2 linked regions of the Prosthecomicrobium sp. N25 genome follow. The protein of the gene in region 1 binds, or shares a complex with, the protein of each later gene. Links are inferred from orthologs where the notes say so. Each region holds a gene or a part of one and is shown in the gene's direction. Other genes may lie near its edges.

Region 1 (8,801 bases):
GGCATGCGTTCGATGATGCGGCTCGGCTCCGCCTGGTACGACGTGGCCAGCCAGATCAAGGCGGTGACCGAGCTCGGCCTCGACCCGCGCAACTTCATCCTCTGCACGGACGACAGCCATTCGGGCACGCTCGTCCGGGACGGCCACATGAACCGGGTGGTCCGCCACGCCATCGCGCAGGGCTGCCGGCCGATCACGGCGATCCAGATGGCGACCCTCAACACCGCCGCGCATTTCGGCCTGGAGCGCGAGCTCGGCTCGATCGCGCCGGGCCGGCGGGCGGACCTGATCCTGACCTCCGACCTCGTCGCCCTGCCGATCGAGACGGTCGTCGCGCGCGGCCGGGTGGTGGCGGAGAACGGCCGGCTCGCCGCCGAGATCCCGGCCTACCCCTACCCGCCGATGGCGCGCGGCACGGTCAGGCTCGGGCGGGCGCTGGCGCCCTCCGACTTCGACATCCCGGCACCCGACGGGGCGGCCGAGGTCGAGGCGCGGGTCATCGGCGTCATCGAGAACCAGGCGCCGACGCGGGCGCTGACGCGCCGGCTTCCCGTCTCGGGCGGTCTCGTCCAGGGCGACCGGGCCCAGGACGTCTGCCAGATCGCGCTGGTCGAGCGCCATCGGGGGCTCGGCACGGTGACCAACGGCTTCGTCTCGGGCTTCGGCTACGACCGGCCCTGCGCGGTCGCCTCGACGGTGGCGCACGACAGCCACCACATGATCGTGGTCGGCACCGACAAGGCCGACATGGCGCGCGCCGCCAACCGGCTCGGCGAGGTCGGCGGCGGGGTGGTGTGCATCTCGGAGGGGCGGGAGCTGGCGCTGGTCGAACTGCCGATCGCGGGGCTGATGTCCGACGAGCGGGCCGAGATCGTGGCCGCCAAGGCGGAGGCGCTGGTCCGCGCCATGGAGGCCTGCGGCTGCCGGCTCAACAACGCCTACATGCAGCATTCCCTGCTGGCGCTGGTGGTGATCCCGGAACTGCGGATCTCCGACATCGGCATCGTGGACGTCAGGACATTCGAGACGGTGCCGCTGTTCGTGGAGTGAGGACGGGCGGAGGCGGGCCTTGCATCCCGGGCCGACGGCGTCCATCGTCGCGCGCATGGACGACAGCCCCTCGCGAAGGCCGGGGCCGCGCGGGCCGAAGCCCGTGGCGGACCTCATCGCCGACCTGATGAAGCCCGCGGCGCGGCGGCGCGGCTTTGCGTCGGTCGACCTCGTCGCCTACTGGGCCGACATCGTCGGGCCGGCCTATGCGGACTGCACGCGGCCGGAACGGCTCTCCTGGCCGAAGCGGATCGAGGACGGCGGCGAGCAGGCCTACGAGCCCGCCACACTGACCGTCGCCTGCGAGGGCGCGAGGGCGCTGCTGTTCCAGCACGAGGCGGCCGACATCGCGCGCCGGATCAACGCGGTGTTCGGCTTCACGGCGGTCGGGCGGATCCGGATCGTGCAGAAGCCGGTCGTGCGCATCGAGGTGAAACGCGCGCCCGCGCTGAGGCCGCTCGGCGGTTCCGAGGAGGCGGCGCTGGCGGCGAGCCTGGACGGCATCGCGGACGAGGGGCTTCGGGCGGCGCTCGACCGGCTCGGCCGGGCCGTCAAGGGATCGCGCCGGCAGGTCTAGTCGGGCGCCCGATTCGCCGGCCGCTGACGAGGACGTGACGCTCCCGCCGGGCGGATCCCACCGTCTCGCCACAATCGTCCTGTTGCGTCCGGACGTCGTTCGGGCAAACTCGCGCCCGCGCGGCGGAGCCGTCGAGGACCCGCCCCGGTGCGAGTGGCCCGCCCAAGCGCGCCGACAGACCCGCGCCTTCGAGAAGGATGGACTCCCTTGGCCCTGACCCGCCGCCGCTTCCTCACGACCACCGCCGTCGCCGCCGTCGCGGTCGGCCTCCTCGGCACCTCGGCGTTCGACGCCTTCGCGCAGCAGGCGGTCGACATGGCCGAGCTCATGAAGCCGGGGCCGCTCGGCGAGAAGGCGCTCGGCAAGGAGGACGCGCCGGTCACGGTCATCGAATATGCCTCGATGACCTGCGGGCATTGCGCGGCCTTCCATAAGAGCGTCTACCCGTACCTCAAGTCGACCTACATCGACACCGGCAAGGTCCGGCTGATCCTGCGCGAATTCCCGCTGGATCCGCTTGCCGCGGCGGTCTTCATGCTGGCGCGCTGCGCGCCCGAGGACAAGTATTTCGACATGGTCTCGCTCTTCTTCGAGCAGCAGACCGCCTGGACCCGCACCGACCAGCCCGTCGACGCGCTCTTCAACCTGTCGAAGCAGGTCGGTTTCACACAGGATTCGTTCAAGCAATGCTTGACGAATCAGAGCCTTCTCGACGGAGTGAACGCCGTGAAGGATCGCGGGGCGGACAAGTTCAAGGTCAACGCGACGCCCACCTTCTTCGTGAACGGGCAGCGGGCGAAGGACTTCCAGTCCATCGAGGGCGTCGACAAGACGCTGGCGCCGTTCCTGAAGGGGTGACGTCGCCGCATTGACCGCCTGACGCGCGCGGGCCTTCCCCGGAGGGCCCGCGTTTTGCGTTTCGACAAGCTCCGCCTGGTCGGCTTCAAGACCTTCGTGGAACCGACCGACTTCATCATCGGCGACGGCCTGACCGGCGTCGTCGGCCCGAACGGCTGCGGCAAGTCGAACCTCGTCGAGGCCCTGCGCTGGGTCATGGGCGAGAACTCCTACAAGAACATGCGCGCGTCCGGGATGGACGACGTCATCTTCAACGGCAGCGGACGCCGACCCTCGCGCAATTCCGCCGAGGTGACCCTCTTCCTCGACAACCGGGAACGCCGCGCCCCGGCCGCCTTCAACGACTTCGACCACCTCGAGGTGTCGCGCCGGATCGAGCGCGAGGCTGGCTCGGTCTACCGGGTGAACGGCAAGGAGGTGCGCGCCCGCGACGTGCAGATGCTCTTCGCCGACGCCTCGACGGGCGCGCGCTCGCCGGCGCTGGTCCGGCAGGGGCAGATCGGGGAGCTGATCGCCGCCAAGCCGATTCAACGGCGGGCAATCCTGGAGGAGGCCTCGGGGATCTCGGGCCTGCACGGCCGGCGCAACGAGGCGGAGATGCGCCTGCGCGCGGCCGAGCAGAACCTGGAGCGGGTCGAGGACGTGCTGACCCAGATCGAGACGCAGCTCGAGGGGCTCAGGCGCCAGGCCCGGCAGGCCTCCCGCTACCGCCATCTGTCGGCCGAGATCCGCGCCGGCGAAGCCGCGATCGCCTACGTGAAGTGGGTGGCGGCGCGGGCCCAGCTCGCCGACGCGGAGACGGCGCTCGCGGCGGCGGAACGGCTCGTCGAGGAGCGCACGGAGGCGCAAGCCCGGGCCGCCCGGGACCAGGCGGTCGCCGCCCATGCGCTGCCGGCCTTGCGCGAGCGGCAGGCCGCCGCAGGGGCCGCGCTCCAACGGCTGCGGCTCGCCGGCGGGGAGCTCGACGCGGAGGAGCGACGCGCGCGCGAGCGGCTGGCGGAGATCGACCGGCGGCTCGTCCAGCTCGCCGAGGACCGGGCCCGCGAGGACCGGCTCGGCACAGAGATGGCGGAGGCGCTGCGGCTTCTCGACGACGAGGAGGCGGGGCTCCGGGCCGACCTGGAGGCGGCCTCGGAGGCGGCGGCCGAGTCCGACGGCGTCCTCGCCGACATGACGGAGCGGCTCTCGGCGTCGGAGCGGCGGGAGTCCGAGGCGCGCCGGGCGCTCGCGGAGGGCGCGGCGCGGCGGGGCGAACTGGAGCGGGCCGCGAACGAGGCGGCGGCCCGGGCGCGGCGGCTCGAGGAGGCGCGGGCGGCGGCGGCGCGGGAGCACGACGCGATCGCGGCCCGCCTCGCGGCGGCGGCGGACCCGGAGGTCCTGCGGGAGGCCTTCGAGGAGGCCGGCGCGCGCGCCGAGGCGGCGGAATTCGAGGCGGCGGAGGCCGAGGAGGCGACACGCGCCGCGCGGGAGGCCTCGGAAGCCGCCCGGGCGGCGCTGGCCGAGGCCGAGCGGGATGCGGGGCGGCTCGACACCGAGACGCGGACGCTGGCGCGCATGCTGGACGTGGGTCGCCTGGCGCTCTTCCCGCCCGTGCTCGAGTCCATCGCGGTCGATCCGGGCTTCGAGGCGGCGCTGGCGGCGGCGCTCGGCGACGACCTCGACGTGTCCGCCGATCCGGCGGCGCCGATCCACTGGCGGGAGCCGGGCGACCCGTCCGCGGATCCGGCCCTGCCGGCGGGGGTGACGCCGCTCGCCGCGCATGTGCGCGGCCCGGCGGTGCTGGCGCGGGGGCTGGCGCAGGTCGGGATCGTCGAGCGGTCCGAGGGCCGGCGCCTGCAGGGCAGGCTCGCGGCCGGGCAGCGGCTGGTCTCGCGGGAGGGCGACCTCTGGCGCTGGGACGGGCTGGCGGCGGCCGCGGAGGCGCCGACGGCGGCGGCGCAGCGGCTGGCGGGGCGCAACCGGCTCGCGGAACTCGAAGGCCTCGCCGAGGCCGCGCGGAGCCGCCTGGCCGAGCAGCGTGCCGTCTCGGAGCGGGCGCGGGCGGCGGTGGCGACGGCCGAGGCCCGCGAACGGGCGGCGCGCGACCAGGTGAAGGCCGCCCGGCGGGCCGCGGAGGCTCAGCGCGACGTGCTGGCCCGGGCCGAGCGGGAAGCGGCGGAGACCGGCTCGCGTCTCGCCGCGCGGGCGGCCGAGCGCGACCGGCTCGCGGGCGAGATCGCGGACCTGACAGCGGTGATCCGGCTGAACCGCGCGGCGCTCGAGTCGCTGCCGGCGACGCCGGGCCTGGAGGCCGCGCTGGCTGCGGCCGAGGCCGAGGCGGGGCGGGACCGGGCGACGCTGGCGGAGTTCCGCGCGGCCGCGCAGGGGCTGGCGCGCGAGGCCGAGATCCGCCGGCGGCGGCTCGACGCGATCGCGCGCGAGCGGTCCGGCTGGACGTCGCGGGCCGCCAACGCGGCCGCGCAGGTCGCCGTGCTGGAGCGGCGGCGGGAGGAGGCAGAGGCCGAGAAGGAGGCGCTCGCAGACCGGCCGGAGGCGATCGCCGAGCACCGGCAGGCCCTGGCGCGGGAAATCGGCAAGGCCGAGGCGGCGCTCGCCGAGGCGGCCGAGGCGCTGTCGGCGGCTGAGGCCGTCGCGGCGGAGGCGGACCGGCAGGCGCGGCAGGCGCTCGAGGGGCTGTCGCAGGCACGCGAGGCGCGGGGCCGGGCCGAGGAGCGCGCGGCCGCGGCCCGGGCGCGGGCGGCCGAAATCGAGCGGCACGCCGCCGAGACCTTCGAGGCGCGCCCGCAAGAGCTGCTCGACCTCGCCGGACTCGATCCGCGTGCGCCTCTCCCCGATCTCGAGGGGCTGGAGCGGCGGTCCGAGCGGCTGCGGCAGGAGCGGGAACGGCTCGGCGGGGTGAACCTCCGGGCGGAGGACGAGGCGCGCGACGTGGAGGCGCGGCGGGACGGGCTGGCGGCGGAGCGCGACGACCTGGTCGAGGCGATCCGGCGGCTCCGGACCGGGATCGCCAACCTCAACCGGGAGGCGCGCGAGCGGCTGATGGGCGCCTTCGAGACGGTCAACGGCCACTTCCGCTCGCTCTTCACCCACCTCTTCGGGGGCGGGACGGCCGAGCTGCAGCTCGTCGAATCGGACGATCCGCTCGAGGCGGGGCTGGAGATCCTGGCGCGGCCGCCGGGCAAGAAGCCGTCGACCATGACGCTCCTTTCCGGGGGCGAGCAGGCGCTGACCGCCATGGCGCTGATCTTCGCCGTCTTCCTGACCAACCCGGCGCCGATCTGCGTGCTCGACGAGGTCGACGCGCCGCTCGACGACGCCAACGTGGAGCGCTACTGCGACCTCCTGGAGGACATGCGCGGGCGGACCGAGACGCGCTTCGTGGTGATCACCCACAACCCGATCACCATGGCGCGCATGGAGCGGCTCTTCGGGGTGACCATGGCGGAGCGGGGCGTGTCGCAGCTCGTTTCGGTCGACCTCGACATCGCCGAGCGCTTCCTGGAGGCGAGCTGAACGCCGCAGCGCAGCATGTTCGACCAATTGCTCAGCGCGAGCGCGCCCCGCCAATTGGTCGCAGAAGGAAAAACATCAACCCGTTCAGCGGCTTGCACTTGGTATCCCTGTCCTTGACAGGCTCCTGACGGGAAACTATGGTGCCGCCGGCTTCGGGGTGGCGCCGCCCACGTTCCGACCACCGAGACGACCCGGTCGTGACACGCCCTCGCGGGGTCCCCGCAAGGACGGCTGCGGCCGGTTTCGAAGTGGACGGTTCGGATACGTCGTCATGACCGAGAAGAGACCCGGGGAACCGATCGACGAACGGCTCGAACGGCTCGAGGAGCGCCTGAAGGCGCACCAGAAGGCCGAGCGGGCGCGGGCGGAAAGACCGAGGTCGTCCTCGACGGGGTATGCGCTGGCGGTGCGGCTCGGGTCCGAGTTCATCGCCGCGGTGCTCGTCGGGGCGGGAATCGGTTGGTCCTTCGACCGTTTCGCCGGCACGGCGCCCTTCGGGATGATCGTGTTCCTGCTCCTCGGCTTCGCGGCGGGCGTGCTCAACGTCCTGCGCGCGCAGGGGGTGGTGGCGGAGGCGGGCGACCAGCTGCGGCAGCGCCGCGATCCGGGTCCCGGCGAGGGACCGGGCGACGGCGGGCCAGACCAGCGGGCCGGATAGGGGCCGGCCCTCGGGCCGGGCGATGATTTCCAGGCGTTCCCCCAAGGGCGCCGCGAGGTTCGACAGGCCGGCCGCGGCGCCTTCGTCGTGTCCGCCGGCCAGGATGGATGCCCCTCGGGGCGGAAGGACGAGGACGGAACGGTGAGCGCGAGCGACAAGGTCGACCCGATCCATCAATTCGGGATCAACAAGATCGTGCCGATCCACGTCGGCAGCCTCGACCTCAGCTTCACCAACTCGGCGCTCTTCATGGTCGTGACGGTCGCCGCCGCGACGCTGTTCCTGATGTGGGCGACGACCAGCCGGGCCCTCGTCCCCTCGCGCGGCCAGTCGGTCGCCGAGATGGCCTATGAGTTCGTGGCGGGCACGCTCAGGAGCGCCGCCGGCAACGAGGGCATGCGCTTCTTCCCGCTGGTCTTCTCGCTGTTCATGTTCGTACTGGTCGCGAACCTGTTCGGCATGGTGCCCTACTTCTTCACGGTCACGAGCCACATCATCGTCACCTTCGCGATGGCGATGCTGGTCATCCTGACGGTGGTGGTCTACGGCATCTACCGGCACGGCCTGCACTTCTTCGGCCTGTTCGTGCCGCACGGCGTGCCGGGCGCGCTGATACCGCTCGTCACCGCGATCGAGGTCATCTCGTTCCTCTCGCGGCCGATCAGCCTCTCGGTTCGTCTCTTCGCCAACATGCTGGCCGGCCACATCACCCTCAAGGTCTTCGCCGGCTTCGTCTTCTCGCTCGGCACGCTCGGCGGGCTGGGCATCGTGGGCTCGGTGCTGCCGCTCGCCATGACGGTGGCGCTGACGGGCCTGGAATTCCTCGTCGCCTTCCTGCAGGCCTACGTCTTCACCGTCCTGACCTGCATGTACCTCAACGACGCGATCCATCCCGGCCACTGAGGCCGGGACCGCGGCGCCTCCCCGATCCCGCGCGGATCGCTTCCCTCGAGACCCCCAAGAAGGAGCACTACCCATGGACGCTCAAGCTGCTGCCCTCATCGGTGCCGGTATCGCCTGCCTCGGCATGGGCGGCGCCGGCATCGGCCTCGGCACCATCTTCGGCAACTACCTGGCCGGCGCGCTGCGCAACCCGGCGGCTGCCGACGGCCAGTTCGGCCGCCTGATCTTCGGCTTCGCGGTGACGGAAGCCCTCGGCATCTTCTCGCTGCTCGTCGCCCTGCTGCTCCTCTTCCGTTGATCGGATCCGGGTCCCGAGATCCCGGCCGCCGGGCCTTCCCTGCGGCCGGCCGGGCCCGACCCGAGCGACATCGTCCGTAGCGTCCGCGGCGGGTCCCTGACCGGCCGGCCGGGCGCGTGATCCCATCCGGGGACAGACCATGGCTACGCCCACCCATACCACGGCCGAAGTCGGGCACGGCGGCGGCGAGGCGCATTCGGCCGCCTTCCCGCCGTTCGATTCGTCGACCTTCGCGTCCCAGCTCTTCTGGCTGGCGCTGACCTTCGGCGTCTTCTACTGGCTCCTGTCGACCAAGGTCATTCCCCGGATCCACAAGATCCTGGAGGCCCGGTCGGACCGGATCGCCCGCGACCTGGAGGAGGCCCAGCGCCTCAAGGCCGAGACGGACGCCGCGATCGCCGGCTACGAGCGGAGCCTCTCCGAAGCCCGCCGCAAGGCGCAGGGCATCGCCGCCGAGAACCGGGTGGCGCTGACGGCCCAGATGGACGCCCAGCGGGCGGCCGCCGAGGAGTCCCTCGCGGGGAAGACGACCGAGGCCGAGGCCCGCATCGCCGAGATCAAGGCGAAGGCCATGGCGGACGTCGGCACCATCGCGACCGAAGCCGCGGCCGACGTGGTGGCGGCCCTCTCCAAGATCCAGCCGAGCCGCGACGAGGTCGCCGCGGCCGTCGACGCCGCCCTGGCGAAGTGAGGCCCGATCCATGGACGCCACAGCCTACGCCAGCTTCTACGCCTTCACGGCCCTGATCATCTTCCTCGGCCTGATGGTCTATCTCAAGGTCCCGGGCAAGCTCATGGGCGCGCTCGACGACCGCTCGCAGAAGATCCGCGGCGAACTCGACGAGGCCGCCCGGCTCCGCCAGGAGGCGCAGGCGCTCCTGACCGAGTACCAGGGCAAGACCCGCAACGCGGAGGCCGAGGCCGCGGCGATCATCGCCGAGGCG
Region 2 (2,807 bases), 1.8 Mb from region 1 along the record:
GCCGCACTGGCCGGCCTATCCGACCGGCCGCGCCTACGGTGACCTGTTCGCCCGCGATCCGGAGACCGGGCGCCGCGCGGCCTGGCTCGGCGCGCGGCTGATCGCGGCGGACCTCGCCGCCGTCGGCATCGACGTCGACTGCCTGCCGGTTCTCGACGTGCCGGTCGAGGGGGCGCATGACGTGATCGGCGCGCGCGCCTACGGCCTCGAGCCCGGCGTCGTGGCGACGCTCGGGCGTGCGGCCGCCGAGGGCTTGCTGGCCGGCGGCGTGCTGCCGGTCGTCAAGCACATCCCCGGCCACGGCCGGGCCGGTGTCGACAGCCACCACCAGCTTCCCGTCGTCGAGACCTCGCGCGACGTCCTCGAGGCCACCGACTTCCCGCCCTTCGCGGCGCTCGCCGAGATGCCGCTCGGCATGACGGCGCACGTGGTCTACACGGCCCTCGACGCGCGCAATCCGGCGACGACCTCCGGCTACGTGGTGGAGGAAATCATCCGCGGGCGGCTCGGCTTCGCGGGCGCGCTGATGTCGGACGACGTCTCCATGAAGGCGCTGGCCGGCACCCCGGGCGAGAATGCGCGCGCCTCGCTCGACGCCGGGTGCGACCTCGTGCTTCACTGCAACGGAGACCTCGCGGAAATGAAGGCGGTGGCGGCCGCGTGCCGGCCGCTGGCCGGGGCCGCCGCGGTGCGCACGGGCCGGGCGCTCGCCTTCCGCAAGTCACCCGCGCCGTTCGACGTCGCCGCCGCGCGCGCGGAGTTCGACCGCCTGATGGGCGCCTCGGTCGCCTGAGGCCGGCGCCGCCTGGAGGAACCGTTGTCCGCAGACGGGGAGCGCGAGGGTGAGAGCGGGCCGGCCGCCGCGCCGGAGGCCACCCAGCCGTCCCTGTTTCCGCTGCCCCCGGCGGAGGAGGACTGGTCGACCCCGCCACGCGGGGCCGTGGCCGGCGCGGAGGGCGAGGAGCCGATCCTGGTCGTCGACGTCGCCGGCTTCGAGGGGCCGCTCGATCTTCTCCTGGCGCTCGCCCGGTCGCAGAAGGTGGACCTCGCCCGGATCTCCATCCTGGCGCTCGCCGACCAGTACCTCGCCTATGTGGAGGCGGCGCGGAAGACACGGCTCGAGCTCGCCGCCGACTACCTGGTGATGGCCGCCTGGCTCGCCTACCTGAAATCGCGCTTGCTGCTGCCGAGCCCCGCCGCCGACGACGAGCCCTCGGGCGAGGAGCTCGCGGCCGCGCTCGCCTTCCGTTTGCAGCGCCTGGAGGCGATCCGGGCGGCGGCCGGGCGGCTCGTCAACCGCAACCGCCTCGGCCGGGAGGTCTTCGCGCGCGGCGCGCCGGAGCCGATCGCGCTCCTCAGGCGCGACACCTGGACGGCGAGCCTCTACGATCTCCTCTCCGCCTATGCGGGCCAGCGGCAGCGCCAGATGGTGACCGCGGTGCGCGTCGCCCGGCGGAGCGTCTGGGCGCTGGCGGACGCACGCGAGATCCTGGAGCGGCTGATCGGCCGGATCGGCGACTGGACGCCGATCCAGAGCTTCCTGGCGCGCTACATGAGCCCCGAGATGCGGGCCACCGTGATCGCCAGCTCCTTCACGGCGAGCCTCGAACTGGTCAGGGAGGGCCGGCTCGAGATCCGGCAGGCGGAGCCCTTCGCGCCGCTCTACATCCGGCCCCGCCGCGAGGAAGCGCCGGAGGATCCGGACGGCGGCAGGGCCGACGATGGCTGAGGACGGTCCCGCCCCCGCGTCCGCGCCCGCGCCGGAGGCTGCCACGGTCGACCGGGAGGCCCTGCGCATGGCCGAGGCGATCCTGTTCGCGTCCGCCGAGCCGCTCGACGAGGACACGCTGGCGGCGCGGCTTCCGGCCGGCGCCGACGTCCCGGGGCTCGTGGCCGCTCTCGCGGCCGACTACGCCACGCGCGGGGTCAACCTCGTCCGCGTCGCCGGCAAGTGGATGTTCCGCACCGCCGAGGATCTCGCCTGGCTGATGAGCCGGGAGGCCCACGAGACGCGACGGCTGCCGCGCGCCGGGCTGGAAACGCTCGCCACGATCGCCTATCACCAGCCGGTGACCCGGGCCGAGATCGAGGCGATCCGCGGCGTGTCCATGTCGAAGGGCACGCTCGACGTCCTGCTCGAGGCCGGCTGGATCCGCATGCGGGGGCGCCGCCGCACGCCGGGCCGGCCGATCACCTACGGGACGACAGAGGCGTTCCTGGTCCATTTCGGCCTGGAGTCGATCCAGGACCTGCCCGGCCTCGACGAGCTGCGCGGCGCGGGGCTGATCGAGGGCCACGTGCCGCCGGGCTTCCACGTGCCGGTGCCGGGCGATCCGGAGGGCCTGGGCGAGGACGAGGACCCGATCGACGAGGCCGAGCTCGCCGATCTGTTCGAAGCGGAGGAGGGCGGCGGGGTGCCGCCGGAGGACGAGGAATGAGATCGGCAATGGAGAGCCCCGCGGCGTGAGCATCAGCGATCGGGAGGCCGGCCCCGGGGCCGCGCTCAGGACGTCGCGCCCCGCCGGGCCGCGGGCCAAGGCCGCCGCCACCATCGCGGCGCGCCTCACCTTCGAGGCGGTGGGGCACGCCTATGACGGCGTCGTCTCCGTCGACGGGGTCAGCCTGGACGTGGAGCCGGGCGAGGTGCTGTGCCTGCTCGGACAGTCCGGCTGCGGGAAGACCACGCTCCTGCGGCTCGCTGCCGGGGTGGAGCAGCCGAGCGCCGGGCGCATCCTGATCAACGGCCAGGAGGTGAGCGGCCCCAAGGCCTTCCTGCCGCCGGAGCGGCGCGGCGTCGGGCTCATGTT

What was found. The genes of interacting proteins can lie anywhere in the genome.
Region 2: the proteins of WBG79_RS05970 (region 1) and WBG79_RS14245 are in contact, whole or in part, in a crystal structure (PDB 3ZGX), measured with the Bacillus subtilis proteins. The link is inferred for Prosthecomicrobium sp. N25 from one-to-one orthologs.

Annotation. Positions count from the first base shown.
Region 1 is NZ_JBBCAT010000001.1:1,316,371-1,325,171, reverse strand. Bases 2,223-6,198 are described here. They hold WBG79_RS05970 (chromosome segregation SMC family protein), read left to right. Parts: upstream 2,223-2,539; coding sequence 2,540-5,998; downstream 5,999-6,198. Other genes in these bases: WBG79_RS05975 (DsbA family protein), read left to right, coding at 2,223-2,485. In the rest of the region: ade (adenine deaminase), read left to right, coding at 1-1,050; WBG79_RS05980 (DUF721 domain-containing protein), read left to right, coding at 1,070-1,627; more of WBG79_RS05975, read left to right, coding at 1,835-2,222; WBG79_RS05965 (AtpZ/AtpI family protein), read left to right, coding at 6,270-6,656; WBG79_RS05960 (F0F1 ATP synthase subunit A), read left to right, coding at 6,798-7,559; WBG79_RS05955 (F0F1 ATP synthase subunit C), read left to right, coding at 7,633-7,857; WBG79_RS05950 (F0F1 ATP synthase subunit B), read left to right, coding at 7,997-8,548; WBG79_RS05945 (F0F1 ATP synthase subunit B family protein), read left to right, coding at 8,559-8,801. UniProt on the Bacillus subtilis protein: Required for chromosome condensation and partitioning.
Region 2 is NZ_JBBCAT010000001.1:3,130,996-3,133,802, reverse strand. It holds WBG79_RS14245 (segregation and condensation protein A), read left to right. Parts: upstream 1-886; coding sequence 887-1,729; downstream 1,730-2,807. Other genes in the region: WBG79_RS14235 (ABC transporter ATP-binding protein), read left to right, coding at 2,470-2,807; scpB (SMC-Scp complex subunit ScpB), read left to right, coding at 1,722-2,438; nagZ (beta-N-acetylhexosaminidase), read left to right, coding at 1-793. UniProt on the Bacillus subtilis protein: Participates in chromosomal partition during cell division. May act via the formation of a condensin-like complex containing Smc and ScpB that pull DNA away from mid-cell into both cell halves.